Regions from separate parts of the Aquamicrobium soli genome, predicted to be linked through region 1. Evidence: predicted binding sites of a transcription regulator. Region 1 holds the regulator's gene; the other holds the start of a gene.

Evidence for each region. The regulator LexA, encoded in region 1, represses DNA repair genes until DNA is damaged. The targets are predictions, from matches to a motif close to TGTTCNNNNTGTGTTCNG.
Region 2: uvrA (excinuclease ABC subunit UvrA) is a predicted target of LexA. The motif match lies at 3,751-3,768, and genes of this name have one in related genera.

What each region holds. Positions count from the first base shown of each region.
Region 1 covers NZ_JBHRTK010000015.1:132,161-140,004, reverse strand. The annotation lists gene trpD (anthranilate phosphoribosyltransferase) at 1-672, shown strand, start outside; gene trpC (indole-3-glycerol phosphate synthase TrpC) at 679-1,494, shown strand; gene moaC (cyclic pyranopterin monophosphate synthase MoaC) at 1,487-1,993, shown strand; gene ACFOHJ_RS16195 (molybdopterin molybdotransferase MoeA) at 1,995-3,200, shown strand; gene lexA (transcriptional repressor LexA) at 3,317-4,075, shown strand; gene ACFOHJ_RS16185 (ComEC/Rec2 family competence protein) at 4,112-6,592, opposite strand; gene gltX (glutamate--tRNA ligase) at 6,688-7,844, shown strand, end outside.
Region 2 covers NZ_JBHRTK010000016.1:167,304-175,147, forward strand. The annotation lists gene ACFOHJ_RS17370 (DUF72 domain-containing protein) at 1-167, opposite strand, end outside; gene ACFOHJ_RS17375 (GNAT family N-acetyltransferase) at 190-651, opposite strand; gene uvrA (excinuclease ABC subunit UvrA) at 683-3,607, opposite strand; gene ACFOHJ_RS17385 (hypothetical protein) at 4,322-4,591, opposite strand; gene ssb (single-stranded DNA-binding protein) at 4,817-5,356, shown strand; gene ACFOHJ_RS17395 (GcvT family protein) at 5,628-7,844, opposite strand, start outside.

The sequences.
Region 1 (7,844 bases):
TCTTCGCTCACCGGCACGGCCGACGTGCTGACCGCGCTCGGCGTCAATATCGAGCTGCCGCCGGAAGCGATCAGCCGCTGCATCGAGCAGGCCGGCGTCGGCTTCATGTTCGCCCCGGCGCATCACCCGGCCATGAAGCATGTCGGCCCGACGCGGGTCGAGCTCGGCACCCGCACCATCTTCAACATCCTCGGGCCCCTGTCCAATCCGGCCGGCGTCACCCGCCAGCTCGTCGGCGTGTTCGCGCCGGAATGGGTCGTTCCGGTCGCCGAGACGCTCAAAGCGCTCGGCTCCGACCATGTCTGGGTCGTCCATGGCGACGGTTACGACGAGATCACCACCACCGGCGAAACCAAGGTGGCGGAGTTGTCCGACGGGCACATCCGCACGTTTACGCTGACGCCCGAGCAGGTCGGTTTCAAGCGCTGGACGAAGCAGGACCTGCGCGGCGGCGAAGCCGCCTACAACGCGGAAGCCTTGCGCGCCATGCTCGGCGGCGCTCCCGGCGCATTCCGCGAGACGGTGCTGATGAACGCCGGCGCCGGCCTGGTTGTGGCCGGCAAGGCGGCGGGCCTCGAGGAAGGTATTGTCATCGCCGCCGACGCCATCGACAGCGGCAAGGCGACCGCGGTGCTCGACAGGCTGGTCAAGGTGTCGAACGAGCCCCTATAAAGAGCCATGGCCGACATCCTGCGTAAAATCGAATCCTATAAGCGCGAGGAAATCGCCGCCGCCAAGGCGCGCGTGCCGCTGGGCGAGATCAGGGCACGGGCGGCGGACAGCGACGCGCCCCGCGGCTTCCTCGCAGCACTCGAAGCAAAACGCCAGGCGGGCCGCTTCGGCCTGATCGCCGAGATCAAGAAGGCAAGCCCGTCCAAGGGGTTGATCCGCGCCGATTTCGACCCGCCGAGGCTGGCGAAGGCCTACGAGAAAGGCGGCGCCGCCTGCCTCTCCGTGCTGACCGATGCGCCTTCCTTTCAGGGCGCTCCGGAATTCCTCACCAAGGCCCGCCAGGCCGTCGCCCTGCCCGCCCTGCGCAAGGATTTCCTCTTCGATCCCTATCAGGTCTACGAGGCGCGCGCCTGGGGCGCCGACGCCATCCTCATCATCATGGCCAGCGTCGACGATGCGCTTGCACGCGAACTTGAAGAAACCGCTGCAACCCTTGGCATGGATTCGCTGATCGAGGTTCACGACGAGGCGGAACTGGAACGCGCGCTGAAACTGGAATCGCGGCTGATCGGCATCAACAACCGCAACCTGCGCACCTTCGAAACCAGCCTCGACGTTTCCGAGCGCCTGGCAGCCCATGTACCGGCCGACCGGCTGCTGGTCAGCGAAAGCGGCATCTTCACCCATGCCGATTGCAAGCGGCTGGAGGCGATCGGCATCGGCACCTTCCTCATCGGCGAAAGCCTGATGCGGCAGGCCGACGTGACGCAGGCGACGAGGCTGCTGCTGACCGGAGCGACCGCCGCGACGGAAAATGTCTGACCCGAAGGCACATCCGGCAGGCCCTGCCCTGACCCATCTCGGCGCCGACGGCGAGGCGCACATGGTCGATGTCGGCGAAAAGGCCGAGACGACGCGCACCGCGATCGCCGAAGGCTGCGTCACCATGCAGCCGCAGACGCTGAAAACCATCCTCGACGGCAACGCCAAGAAGGGCGACGTGCTGGCCACCGCGCGCATCGCCGGCATCATGGCGGCCAAGCGCACCCATGAACTGATCCCGCTCTGCCATCCGCTCTTGCTGACCAAGGTTTCGGTCGACATCGAGCCGGACCACGCTTTGCCCGGCCTGAGGGTCACGGCGCTGGCGCGCGTTACCGGCAAGACCGGCGTGGAGATGGAGGCGCTGACGGCGGCTTCGGTCGCCTGCCTCACCATCTACGACATGGCCAAGGCCGTGGACCGCGCCATGGTGATCTCCGGCATCCGGCTGATGGAAAAGACCGGCGGCAAGTCCGGCACCTACAAGGCGGAGCGCTGACATGGCGCTGGTGCCGGTCGCCGACGCCCTCGACCGGCTGCTTGCGGGCGCGGCACCGCTGCCGGGCGAAAGCGTGCCGCTGGCCGAAGCGATGGACAGGGTGCTGGCCGAGCCGATCCGCGCGCTGCGCACGCAGCCGCCTTTCGACGCTTCCGCCATGGACGGCTATGCGGTGCACGCCGCCGACATCGGCACGCTGCCGGCACGCCTGTCGGTCATCGGCACGGCTCCCGCCGGACATGGCTTTACCGGCACCCCGGCCGGGGGCGAGGCCGTGCGCATCTTCACCGGCGCGCCGTTGCCCGCCGGCACCGACACCGTCGTCATCCAGGAAGACACCCGCGACCTCGGCAATGGTGCGATCGAAGTGGTCGAGGCGACGGCCCATGGCGCCAATGTCCGCAAGGCCGGGCTGGATTTTGCCGAGGGCGACCTGCTTCTGGAAAAGGGCCGCCTGCTCGATCCCGCCGCCCTGGCGCTGGCGGCGTCGGCCAACCACCCCTACCTCAGCGTGGTGCGGCGGCCGCTGGTCGCCGTGATCGCCACCGGCGACGAACTGCGTACGCCCGGCAGCGAACTGGCGCCCGGCCAGATCATTTCCTCCAACGCCTATGGCGTGGCCGCAGTCGCGCACTCGGTCGGCGCTCGCGCGATCGACCTCGGTATCGCGGCCGACCGCAAGGAAGACATCGCTGCGCGCGTCAGGCAGGCCGTGGCAGCAAAGGCCGACGTGCTGGTGACGCTCGGCGGCGCTTCCGTCGGCGACCTCGATCTCATCCACGACGTGCTTACCGGCGAAGGCATGACGCTCGACTTCTGGAAGGTGGCGATGCGTCCCGGCAAGCCGTTGATGTCGGGCCGCCTCGGCGCCATGCGCTGCATCGGCCTGCCCGGCAACCCGGTGGCAAGCCTGGTCTGCTCGCAGCTGTTCCTGAAACCGTTGCTGGCCCGCCTCGGCGGCCGCCGGTACCGCCCCGACATGCGCGAGGCGCGGCTCGGCGCGGCGATGGCGGCAAACGACCGGCGGCAGGATTACGTCCGCGCCTGCGTTCGCGAGGAGGCCGGCCTTCTCACCGCCACGCCGCTCGGCCTGCAGGATTCCTCGATGCTGCGGCGCCTGGCCGACGCCGAGGGCCTGATCGTGCGCGAGCCCTTCGCGCCCGCCGCAGAGGCCGGCGCCAACTGCCGCGTCCTCATGCTACGCTGAACAAATCACCAACATATTCATTAAAATTTAAACGGTTGCGGAACACAACTGGAACAGATAGTGTCTGTTCATGGTTTGTTTTTCGATTCCGGATTCGAACGGCACCGGGGGCCGCGATGCTGACGCGTAAGCAACATGAACTGCTTCTTTTCATCAATGAACGGCTCAAGGAAAGCGGCATTCCCCCTTCCTTCGACGAGATGAAGGAGGCGCTCGATCTTGCTTCCAAATCCGGTATCCACCGCTTGATCACCGCACTGGAGGAGCGCGGCTTCATCCGCCGCCTGCCCAACCGGGCGCGGGCGCTGGAGGTGCTGCGCCTGCCCGATTCGCTGACTCCCGGCTTCAATGCGGCCCGCAAATTCTCGCCGAGCGTCATCCAGGGCAGCCTGGGCCAGCCCGCCCCGGCTTCCGCCAGCCAGCGTGCAGGCGACGCCGGCAAGCTTTCCAGGCCCTCGCGGATGCAGACGGCCGGCAATGACGACGAAGCCGCCAGCGTATCGATCCCGGTCATGGGTCGCATCGCCGCCGGCGTGCCGATCGACGCCATCCAGCACAAGACCCACTCCATCTCGGTGCCGCCGGACATGATCATGGGCGGCGAGCATTACGCGCTCGAGGTCAAGGGTGACTCGATGATCGAGGCCGGCATCTTCGACGGCGACACGGTCATCATCCGCAACGCCAGCACCGCCAATCCCGGCGAAATCATCGTGGCCCTTGTGGACGAGGAGGAAGCGACGCTGAAGCGCTTCCGCCGCAAGGGCGCCTCCATCGCGCTCGAGGCCGCCAACCCGGCCTACGAGACGCGGATCTTCGGTCCGGACCGGGTCAAGATCCAGGGCAAGCTGGTCGGGCTGATCCGCCGCTACTGACCGTTGTGCGGTTAGGCGCTGGCATCTGGCGCCGCCTTACGGTTTCTGGCTGGATCCCGTGCCTTTAATGCCTTGGCGTCGCGGCGTTTTGCGCCCGGCTTTCGCATCGTAGGGCGGCCGGCCGCGCGCCTCGCGGGAAAAAGCCCGCTGGCGATGCCATGGCCGGTAGTTTTCCTCGACCGCATAGCGGATCTCGGCGGGCGCCGCGGCAGACTGCCGATCAAGGAAAATCTCGGCGCTGCCGGAGCGTGCGAGGTCGCGCGCGGTGACGACCGCGACCAGCGGATCGCGACAGGGATCGGCGGCCGTGGCGTCGGCGATAACGATGAGCGCGGCGAAAGCGCAGGCCGGCTTGGCGGCGGCCGCACTGTCGGCATGGGCGACGATCGGGCCGTTGCCGTGCCTGGCCACGCACAGGCCGTCCGCGCACAGGAACGGCGTTCCTTCCGGCAATTCGATGCTGTCTTCCAGGTCAAAAGCTGAGGCCTTGGCCGGTGCTGGCGCAATCACGGTTTCGGCGTCGAGCGCGCGGCGCCAGTTGTCGATGGTGAATTCGCTGGCGCGCGGCCGGTTGAGCGCCAGTTCGCCGCCGCCGATCGGTAGCGCGACCAACCGGCCGTCTTCCGAAACGAGGACATCGGGCGTTCGCACGGCCGGGATCGCGAGCAAGCCGGCAAGCGCAAAGGGAAGCGCCGCCCACCTCAGCCATGTCGTGGCCATCGTGGCGATGACCAGCGCGATGGTGACGAAAAGCACCGCCTCCCCCGACACCAGCCCGACCGCATCGACGGGCGAGCGCGCCGCGATCCATTCGGCGAGAACGATCATGGCGGAAAGCCCCTTGCCCATCACGTAGAGGAACGGCCAGTCGAGCCCGAACGGCATCGCCAGCGAGGAGAGGACGGCGAACGGCATGACGACCGCCGAGACGATCGGCATGATGGCAAGGTTGGCAAGCAGGCTGAGCGGCGCCACGCGCTGGAAATGCCACATGGCGTAAAGCGTCGTAGCACCCCCGGCGACGATCGAGGTCACGGCGAGACCGGCCATGCCGCCAGCGAATTTGCGCGACAGCCAGCCGGGGAGCGAGCGGCGCGGCGGCGAAGCGGTCGTCTTGCCGGCGCGGTAATCAGACCAGCCGGCATAGGCGCCCACCAGCGCGGCCGTTGCCGCAAACGACATCTGGAAGCTCGGCCCGACCACCTCATGCGGGGATACGGCGATGACGGCGATGGCCGAGATCGCCAGGTTGCGCATGGTCAGGGCCGCCCGGTCGAACAGCACCGCCGTGAGCATGACCGCCAGCATGATGAAGCTGCGCTCGGCCGCCACCACCACGCCGGAAATCACCAGATAGGCGGCGACGGACAGCAGCGCGACGGCGGCGGCGATCTTCTTCACCGCGTGGCGCGAGGAAAAATCCGGAAACAGCGCGAACGCCCCGCGCATCATCGCCATGACGATGCCGGCCACCAGCGCCATGTGCAGGCCGGAAATCGAGATGATGTGATAGATGCCGGTCTTGCGCATCGCCTCGTTGACGGCTTCGGGAATGCCGGCGCGTACCCCGACGATCAGTGCCGCCGCAATCTCGCCTTCCGCACCGCCGACGCTTTCGCGGATATGGCCGGCGATCGCCTCGCGCGCATTTTCCACCATCGCCGACAGCCGCGCAGAAAACGGCATCGGCCGCTCCTCGGCCAGGCTGGGGTTGCTCATGAAAAACCCGCTGGCGCCGATCCCGTCGAAATAGCTCTGGAACGAGTAGTCGTAGCTTCCCGGGCGGATCGGCCCGGTCGGCGGCAGCAGCCGCACGGTGCCGCTGATCGTCGAGCCGGCGCGGGCTCCCTTGGGCAGCGCCCGCGCCGAAACGCGCACGCGTTCGGGAGCGTAGCGCAAGGTCGGCCTCGCCGTCGAAAGCACGTCGAGGGTCAGCCGCACGCGGCCGCTTTCCATGTGGTCGATGGCAACGACCCGTCCCGTCAGGCGCGTCGAGATTTCCGACCCGAGCATCGGCGTCGCCGCGCGCCAGGTCTCGGCCTTGGCCGCGAGGAAACCGAGCACGCACAGGAGAGCCGCCAGCAGGCACAGATGCGTCTTCGGCCGGTTCCGGGCAACCCAGGCCACGAGGGCCAGCAGCAGCGCCAGCGCTGCCGGCCGATAAAAATCCGGTTCGCCGGCAAGCGAAAAATAGCCGACCACGCCGACCGAAAGGAACACCGGCACCAGCAGGAAGGCGGCGCCCCGGTCGAGTTCGGTGCGGGCAGCGGCCGTGACGCCGTTTCTGATTGTGGCCGGGGAGACGCGGCGCAAGCGCTGCCGCACCGTCGCAAGCCGCGTCCGCGGGGCTTTCCCGTGTGGGGCGGCATCCCGTGTCGCGGGATTGTCTGGAGCCGTCCCGGCCGGTCGGCCCACCGGCAGCGCCTGAACCTCGGCCACAGGCGTAAACAGCGAGCGCTCGTTGACGTCGTCCCTTACGCCCCCGCCGTCGTTTTCCGCCCGGCCCGGTCCAGCCATCGGGTCTGCCCCTTGCGCCCCAGACCTCCTATGCTACATGAACGCGCGGGTTGGAAAAGCCCGCTTGGTACTCACCTCTCCGTTCGAGAAATCGCATGTCCGACAAGGTCGTCACCCGTTTCGCCCCCTCGCCCACCGGCTACCTGCACATAGGCGGCGCGCGTACGGCGCTTTTCAACTGGCTCTACTCGCACCATGTCGGCGGCAAGATGCTGCTCAGGATCGAGGACACCGACCGCGAACGTTCCACGCAGGCGGCGACCGACGCCATTCTCGACGGGCTTTCCTGGCTTGGCCTGAAGTGGGATGGCGAGGCGATCTCGCAATTCGAGCGGGCCAAGCGCCACCGCGCGGTCGCCGAGGAACTGGTCCGCGCGGGCAAGGCCTACTACGCCTACGAGACGCCGGAGGAACTGGCGGCGATGCGCGAAAAGGCGCGCGCCGAAGGCCGCCCGCCGCGCTACAGCGGCCAGTGGCGTGATCGCGACCCGTCGGAGGCGCCGAAAGGCGTTCCCGGTGCCGTGCGCATCAAGGCCCCGCTCGAGGGCGAAACCGTCGTCCACGACCTGGTGCAGGGCGAGGTGCGCTTTCCCAACAAGGATCTGGACGACCTCATCATCCTGCGTTCGGACGGGGTGCCCACCTATATGCATGCCGTCGTGGTGGACGATCACGACATGGGCGTCACCCACATCATCCGCGGCGACGACCACCTGACCAACGCGGCGCGCCAGACAGTGATCTACAACGCCATGGGCTGGGACGTGCCGAAGATGGCGCACATCCCGCTCATCCACGGCGCGGACGGCGCCAAGCTTTCCAAGCGCCACGGCGCGCTAGGCGTCGAGGCCTACCGCGCCATGGGCTACCTGCCGGAGGCGCTGCTCAACTATCTGGCGCGGCTGGGCTGGAGCCATGGCGACGACGAGGTCATGTCGGTCGAGGACATGGTCAAGTGGTTCGACATAGCCGACGTCAACAAGGGTGCGGCGCGCTTCGATTTCGCCAAGCTGGAAGCGCTGAACGGCATCCACATGCGCGCCATGGACGACCAGAAGCTGTTCGACATCTTCGTCGATACCCTGCCCTATCTCGAGGGCGGCCCGGCAATCGCCGAGCGCCTCGACGCGGCCGGCAAGGCGCGGCTCCTGGCTGCTCTGCCCGGCCTCAAGGAGCGCGCCAAGACGCTGGTCGAACTGGCCGACGGCGCCGCCTTCCTGTTCGCGCAGCGCCCGCTTGCCCTCGACGAGAA
Region 2 (7,844 bases), on a different contig from region 1:
TCCTTGAAGCTCGAATAGTAGGTGCCGTTGACCTCGATGGTCGGCACCTGCCGCGAGGCGTAGTGAAGCTGCTTCGCCTTGGCTAGTTTTTCAGGGTAAAACGACGTGTCCCACGGCTCGAAGGTCCAGCCGCCCATGCCGGAGCGGATTTTTCCGGAGTTCGCCATTGTCCTGTCTCCCTTCGATGCGTCAGGCGGCGGGCCGGTCGACCGATTTCGCCATGTTCACGATCGTCCATCCTTGCCGGTAAGGATGCGGCCCGCGACCCGTTTCATGGAAACCGTAGCGTGCGTAGATAGCGAGATTCCGCTCCATCTTCGAACTGGCGAACAGCCTGATCTCCGGAACGCCCCAGTCGCGCGCCTGTTGCTCCGACCACCGCAGCAGGACCAAGGCCAGGCCACGGTGCTGGAAGGCGGGCGCGACGACGAGGCTGAAGATCATGGCATGGTCGGCATGCCGTTCGAGCACGACGAGCCCGGTCGTATCCGCGCCCTCTTCCCTCAGCCAGACCTCGCCGCGCTCGATGCGCGGCGCATAGTCTTCGGTGACGGGAACGGGCGGCGCGCCGAGCAGCGGGGTCCAGGGCGCGTAGGCGAGGTCGGTCAAGTCGACGACGGCGCTGAGATCATCGGAAACCGCTTGCCTCATCATGGCGCCGTGCCCTCGCTGTCCTTGCGGTCTATTCAGCCGCTTCCCGTTTCCCGCCGGGCCTGCGCTCCAGCAGTTCTTTCAGAAACTGGCCGGTATAGCTGCGAGGCTCGGCGACGATCGCCTCCGGCGGGCCGCTTGCCACCAGTTCGCCACCGCCGTCGCCCCCTTCGGGACCGAGGTCGAGGATCCAGTCGGCGGTCTTGATGACCTCCAGATTGTGCTCGATGACCACCACCGTGTTGCCTTGCTCGACCAGTTCGTGCAGCACTTCCAGGAGCTTGGCCACGTCGTGGAAGTGCAGGCCCGTGGTCGGCTCATCGAGGATGTAGAGGGTCTTGCCGGTCGCCTTGCGCGACAGTTCCTTGGCGAGCTTGATGCGCTGCGCCTCGCCGCCGGAAAGCGTCGTCGCCTGCTGGCCGATCTTGATGTAGCCGAGGCCTACCTGCTTCAGCGTCTCCAGCTTGTCGCGCACCGCCGGCACCGCCGAGAAGAATTCGACGCCTTCCTCCACCGTCATGTCGAGCACGTCGGCGATCGACTTGCCCTTGAAGACGACGTCCAGCGTCTCGCGGTTGTAGCGCTTGCCGTGGCAGACGTCGCAGGTGACGTAGACGTCGGGCAGGAAGTGCATCTCGATCTTGATGACGCCGTCGCCCTGGCAGGCCTCGCAGCGCCCCCCCTTGACGTTGAAGGAGAAGCGGCCAGGCTGGTAGCCGCGCGCCTTGGCTTCCGGCAGGCCGGCAAACCAGTCGCGGATCGGCGTGAAGGCGCCGGTATAGGTGGCCGGGTTGGAGCGCGGCGTGCGCCCGATCGGGCTCTGGTCGATGTCGATCACCTTGTCGAGGAATTCCAGTCCTTCGATGCGGTCATGCTCGGCCGGATGCTCGCGCGAACCCATGATGCGGCGCGAGGCGGCCTTGAACAGCGTTTCGATGAGGAAGGTCGACTTGCCGCCGCCCGAGACGCCGGTGACGCAGGTGAAGGTGCCGAGCGGGATTTCAGCCGTCACGTTCTTCAGGTTGTTGCCGCGCGCGCCGACTACCTTGATGCGCTTGCCCTTCTTACCCTGGCGGCGTTCGGCCGGCATGGCGATCTCCAGTTCGCCCGACAGGTATTTGCCGGTGATGGAGTTGGGATTCGCCATGATCTGCCGCGGCGTGCCCTCGGCAATGACGCGGCCGCCGTGGATGCCGGCCGCCGGCCCGATGTCGACCACGTAGTCGGCGTGCAGGATGGCGTCCTCGTCATGCTCGACGACGATGACGGTGTTGCCGATGTCGCGCAGGTGCTTCAGCGTATCGAGCAGGCGCGAGTTGTCGCGCTGGTGCAGACCGATCGACGGCTCGTCCAGCACGTAGAGCACGCCGGTGAGGCCGGAGCCGATCTGCGAGGCGAGCCGGATGCGCTGGCTTTCGCCGCCCGACAGCGTGCCGGAATTGCGCGCCAGCGTAAGGTAGTCGAGGCCGACATCGTTGAGGAAACGCAGCCGCTCGCGGATTTCCTTGAGCACGCGCACGGCGATCTCGTTCTGCTTTTCGTTCAACTGCGCCGGCAGGTCGGCAAACCACTGGTTGGCCTTGCGGATCGACATTTCAGTGACCTGGCCGATATGCAGGCCCCCGACCTTGACCGCGAGCGCTTCGGGCTTCAGCCGATAACCGTTGCAGGCGGGGCAGGGGGTGGCCGACATGAAGCGCTCGATCTCCTCGCGCATCCAGGCCGACTCCGTCTCCTTCCAGCGCCGTTCGAGGTTGGGGATCACGCCCTCGAAGGTCTTGGTGGTCTTGTAGGAGCGCAGGCCGTCGTCATACTGGAAGGCGATTTCCCGCTCTCCGGTGCCGTGCAGGATGGCGTCCTTCGCCTCGTCGTCGAGATCCTTGAACTTGTCGGAGAGCTTGAAGCCATAGACCTTGCCCAGCGCTTCCAGCGTCTGCGCGTAATAGGGCGAGGTCGATTTCGCCCACGGGCCGATGGCGCCGGCCCGCAGCGAGAGATTGTCGTCCGGCACCACCAGGCTGGCGTCGATCGCGCGCTGGCTGCCCAGCCCGTCGCAGGTCGGGCAGGCGCCGAACGGGTTGTTGAAGGAGAAAAGCCGCGGCTCGATTTCGGGGATGGTGAAGCCGGATACCGGGCAGGCGAACTTTTCCGAAAACAGGATGCGTTCATGCGTATCGTTGGCCGACTTGTTGGCTGCACCGCCTTCCGCCGTCTCTTCCGGCGGCAGCGGCTTGTCGGCGAATTCGGCCACGCAAAGCCCGTCGGCCAGTTTCAGCGCCGTCTCGATGGAGTCGGCGAGGCGGGTGGCGAGGTCGGGCCGCACCACGATGCGGTCGACCACCACGTCGATGTCGTGCTTGTACTTCTTGTCCAGCGCCGGCACGTCGGCGATCTCGTAGAATGTGCCGTCGACCTTGACGCGCTGGAAGCCCTTTTTCTGAAGTTCCAGCAACTCCTTGCGGTACTCGCCCTTGCGCCCGCGCACGATGGGGGCGAGCAGGTAAAGCCGCGTGCCTTCCTCCAGCGCCAGCACCCGGTCGACCATCTGCGAGACGGTCTGGCTTTCGATCGGCAGGCCTGTCGCCGGCGAATAGGGAATGCCGACGCGCGCGAACAGAAGCCGCATATAGTCGTAGATTTCCGTGACCGTGCCGACGGTCGAGCGCGGGTTCTTCGAGGTGGTCTTCTGCTCGATGGAGATGGCGGGCGACAGGCCGTCGATCTGGTCGACGTCCGGCTTCTGCATCATCTCAAGGAACTGCCGCGCATAGGCCGACAGGCTCTCGACATAGCGGCGCTGGCCTTCGGCATAGATGGTGTCGAAGGCCAGCGAGGATTTGCCCGAGCCGGACAGGCCGGTCATGACGATGAGCGTGTCACGCGGCAGGTCGAGATCGACATTCTTCAGGTTGTGCTCGCGCGCTCCGCGAATGGACAGGTATTTATGATCGGCCATTGCCGCTCGCCGCCTCAGATTGGAATGTCATGGATCGGCGGGCCGCCGCCAACCCCTCATGTAGGCATTCTCGCCGCCACGTCGAGAGGCCCGGAATTTCTTCATCAGCGTTTAACCGCCTTTCGCGCGGGCGGGCAAGCATAAAGAACAAAAAACGAACGACTACTGACAAGCCGGGGTAGTCGGGGGATCGGGAGCGATCACATTTTGTATCCCGCGCCTTCGCGCTGTTGACGCGGCGGCAGGCGCGGGGCACCATTGGAGCGTCAAGGAAAGTTCGCTTTTAGCCGAACAGGCTCTGGTGAGAGCCGCTTGCGAGGCGCCGCAGGCCGGCGGAGGCGAACTTCAGGCGACGGTGTCCAACGGACAGAAGGAGCGAGGTATGACTCCACCGGACAGTCCCAGCAGGCTCCACGCGATGATGGAGCCACGGCAGGCCTAGCCTACCGGGTTGACACGGTTCAGCCTCAAAGCTGCTTTGCCGATTCCAACAATCAGAGACCATAGTCGGATCGACGGCGCGAGCCGTTAAGGGCATCCGAAATCCAACGCCGGTAAACCACTCCCGGCAAACCGTGATGGGACATCACACAGGCCCCGGCCGCCTGCTCAGGCAGCGGCGGGGCCGTTCTGTATGGCTTGCGGGTAAAGGGAACGCGGACCTGTCGCGAGGCGCCGGGGGTCTGTTCCGCTTTATGGCTGCTGAAAATACCCTTACCGACGGCCACGCGGCTGAAGAGGGCCGGCACCGATATCGACAATGACATTGCCGCTGATATGCACGTCCATGTCGCCGATCTTGAATTGGCCGGGCTTGGTAGTGGCTGGTTCGTCGGGCTCGGGCGCCAGCGGCTTGACGATGCGATACGGCTTGTCGACGCCCGGCAGTGTGCTGTTGGCGGGCGGCGCGGCGTCTTTCGCGAAGGCCGGGACGGCAGCAATCGATAGAGCGATGCAGGCGAACAGGGAAGCGAAGCGGGGCATGCCCGTCAGTATAAAGGACCTGCTTCGGTCCGACCAGCCCGGCCTGCCGCGGTCAGAGCGTGCCCGATCGGGGCTTTCGGGATAATATCTTGACAGAAGGCGAGGGATGTCAGAACATAAAGAGAACAAAAATAGTGTGGGAAAGAGCGCCGAGGGGCGGCGCGGTTGACTGCTGCCCTGTAAGGTGCGGCGAAAGTCTGTTTCGGATGAGCGTGGAGAAGATTCATGGCGGGTAGCGTCAACAAGGTCATTCTGGTGGGCAATCTCGGCGCGGACCCGGAAGTCCGCCGCCTGAACTCGGGTGACATGGTCGTCAATCTGCGCATCGCGACCTCCGAGACTTGGCGCGACAAGAATTCCGGCGAGCGCAAGGAAAAGACCGAGTGGCACCAGGTGGTCATTTTCAACGACAACCTGGGCAAGGTCGCCGAGCAGTACCTCAAGAAGGGCATGAAGGTTTATATCGAAGGCTCCCTGCAGACCCGTAAATGGGAAAAGGACGGCGTCGAGCGGTATTCCACCGAAGTCGTGCTGCAGAAGTTCCGGGGTGAGTTGCAGATGCTCGATGCGCGCGGGCAGGGCGGCGAAGGCGGCCAGGTCGGCAGCTATTCCGGCGGTGGTGGCGGCGGTGGTTACGGGCGCGGCTCGGACTTCGGCCAGTCCGGCCCGAACGATTCCTTCGGCCGTGGCGGTTCCGGCGGCGGCCGCCCGGGCGGCGGTGGCGGCGGTGGTTCTCGCGACCTGGACGACGAAATTCCGTTCTGAGCCGGTTTCATGCCCTGGGTAGGCGGGTGATGCCACCTGGGCGATTGGCTGGTCGGATTTAACGGTCCCCGTCGGTGTGCGGGGGCAACCTTCCTGTGAAGTAACCCCCACCCCTAGCCCCTCCCCACAAGGGGGAGGGGGAACACGGGCCGACAAGCTCTGCGTAGCCGCCGGGTTCTTGGCAGAGCAGCGGCAGAATTCCCCTCCCCCTTGTGGGGAGGGGTTAGGGGTGGGGGTATCTCCCTGTAAACAGCCCCTGCCGTTTGTGCGGTTACATCCGCACCCGTTCCGCCTTCGGGTCGTACATCGGCTTCAACGAGGCCTCGGCCTTGAAGCGCTGGCCGGCGATTTCGACTTCATAGCTTGAGCCCAAAATATCGGCTTCGCTCTCGCCCTTGGACGGCACGTAAGCCATGCCGATGGCGCCGCCGAGGTGGTGGCCGTAATTGCCCGACGTGACGTTGCCGACGATCTTGCCGTCGCGCAGCAGCGCCTCGTTGTGGAAGAGCAGCGGCTGCGGATCGGTGAGGCGGAATTGCACCATCCTGCGCGACAGGCCTTCCTCCTTCTTCTTCAGCACGGCATCGCGGCCGATGAAGTCTCCCTTGCCGGTCTTGACCGCGAAGCCGAGGCCGGCCTCCAGAACATGGTCCTCGTCGGTGATGTCGTGGCCGAAATGGCGGAAGGCCTTTTCGATGCGGCAACTGTCCAGCGTGTGCAGGCCGCACAGCTTGAGGTCGTATTCGCGGCCGGCCTCCTCCAGCGCCTCGAACACGTGCGCCGTCTGGTCGGTGGAGACATAGAGCTCCCAGCCGAGCTCGCCGACATAGGTGACGCGGTGGGCGCGCGCCAGCCCCATGCCGATCTCGATCGTCTGGAAGGTGCCGAACGGATTGTTCTCGTTGGAGAAGTCGTTCGGGCTCACCTTGCGGATCACCTCGCGGGCGCGCGGCCCCATCAGGCACAGCACGGATTCGGCGGCGGTGACGTCGGTGATGACGACGAACTCGTCGCGCAGGTGCTTTCGCAGCCAGGCGAGGTCGCGCTGCAGTGTCGCGCCCGGCACCACCAGGAAGAAGGCCGTCTCCGACAGCCGCGATATGGTCAGGTCGCTTTCGATGCCGCCGCGCTCGTTCAGCATCTGGGTGTAGGTGATCCTGCCCGGCGCAACGTCGATGTCGTTGGCGCACAGCCGTTGCAGGAAGGCTAGCGCGTCGCGACCCTCGACCCTGATCTTGCCGAACGAGGTCATGTCGAACAGGCCGACATTGTTCCTGACCGCCAGATGCTCCTCGCGGTTGTTGTCGAACCAGTTCTGCCGCTTCCAGGAATAGCGGTATTCGCGCTCCTGGCCCTCTCTAGCGAACCAGTTGGCGCGCTCCCAGCCGGCGGTTTCGCCGAACACCGCGCCGCGCGCCTTCAGATGCTCGTGGATGGGCGAACGGCGCACGCCGCGCGCGGTCACCGGCTGGCGGTAGGGGAAATGGTCGGCATAGAGCAGGCCGAGCGTTTCGGTGGAGCGCTGGTAGAGATAGCTCCGGTTGGCCTGGAAGGGCTGCACGCGGCGGATGTCCACGTCCCACAGGTCGAAGGGCGGCTCGCCGTCCTGCATCCATTGCGCCAGCGCCATGCCGGAACCGCCGGAGGACTGGATACCGATGGAGTTGAAGCCGCAGGCGACCCAGAAATTCTTCAGTTGCGGCGCTTCGCCGAGATAGTAGCGGTCGTCCGGGGTAAAGCTTTCCGGCCCGTTGAAGAAGGTGTGGATGCCAGCGTCGGCCAGGAGCGGCATGCGCTTCACCGCCTTTTCCAGGATCGGCTCGAAGTGATCGAAATCCTCCGGCAACTGGTCGAAGCAGAAATCTTCGGGAATGCCGTTCATGCCCCAGGGCTTCGCCACCGGCTCGAACGCGCCGAGCAGGATCTTGCCGGCGTCTTCCTTGTAGTAGGCGCATTCGTCGGGCACGCGCAGCACCGGCAGGCGGCCAAGCTCGGGAATGGCCTCCGTGACGATGTAGAAATGCTCGCAGGCGTGCAGCGGCACCGGCACGCCGACCGAGGCGCCGACCTCGCGCGCCCACATGCCGGCGCAGTTCACCACATGCTCGCATTCGATCGTCGTCGTCTCGCCGTTCATGACGGCGGTCACGCCGCTGACGCGCCCCTCGCGCTGATGAATCGCGGTCACCTTGGCCTGCTCGAATATCTTCGCGCCGAGCTGGCGCGCACCCTTGGCCAGCGCCAGCGTGATGTTGGCCGGGTCGCCTTGCCCGTCCTTGGGGATGAACACGGCGCCCTTCACGTCCGAGACTTCGAGATGCGGGTAGCGGTTCTTCGCTTCCGAGGGCGAGATTTCCTCGACGTCGACGCCGTAGGCCCGCGCCATCGAGGCGCCGCGATAAAGCTCCTCCTTGCGGTCCTCGGTCAGCGCGATCGAGATCGATCCGCACTGGCGCATGCCGGTGGCGACGCCGGTTTCCTCTTCCAG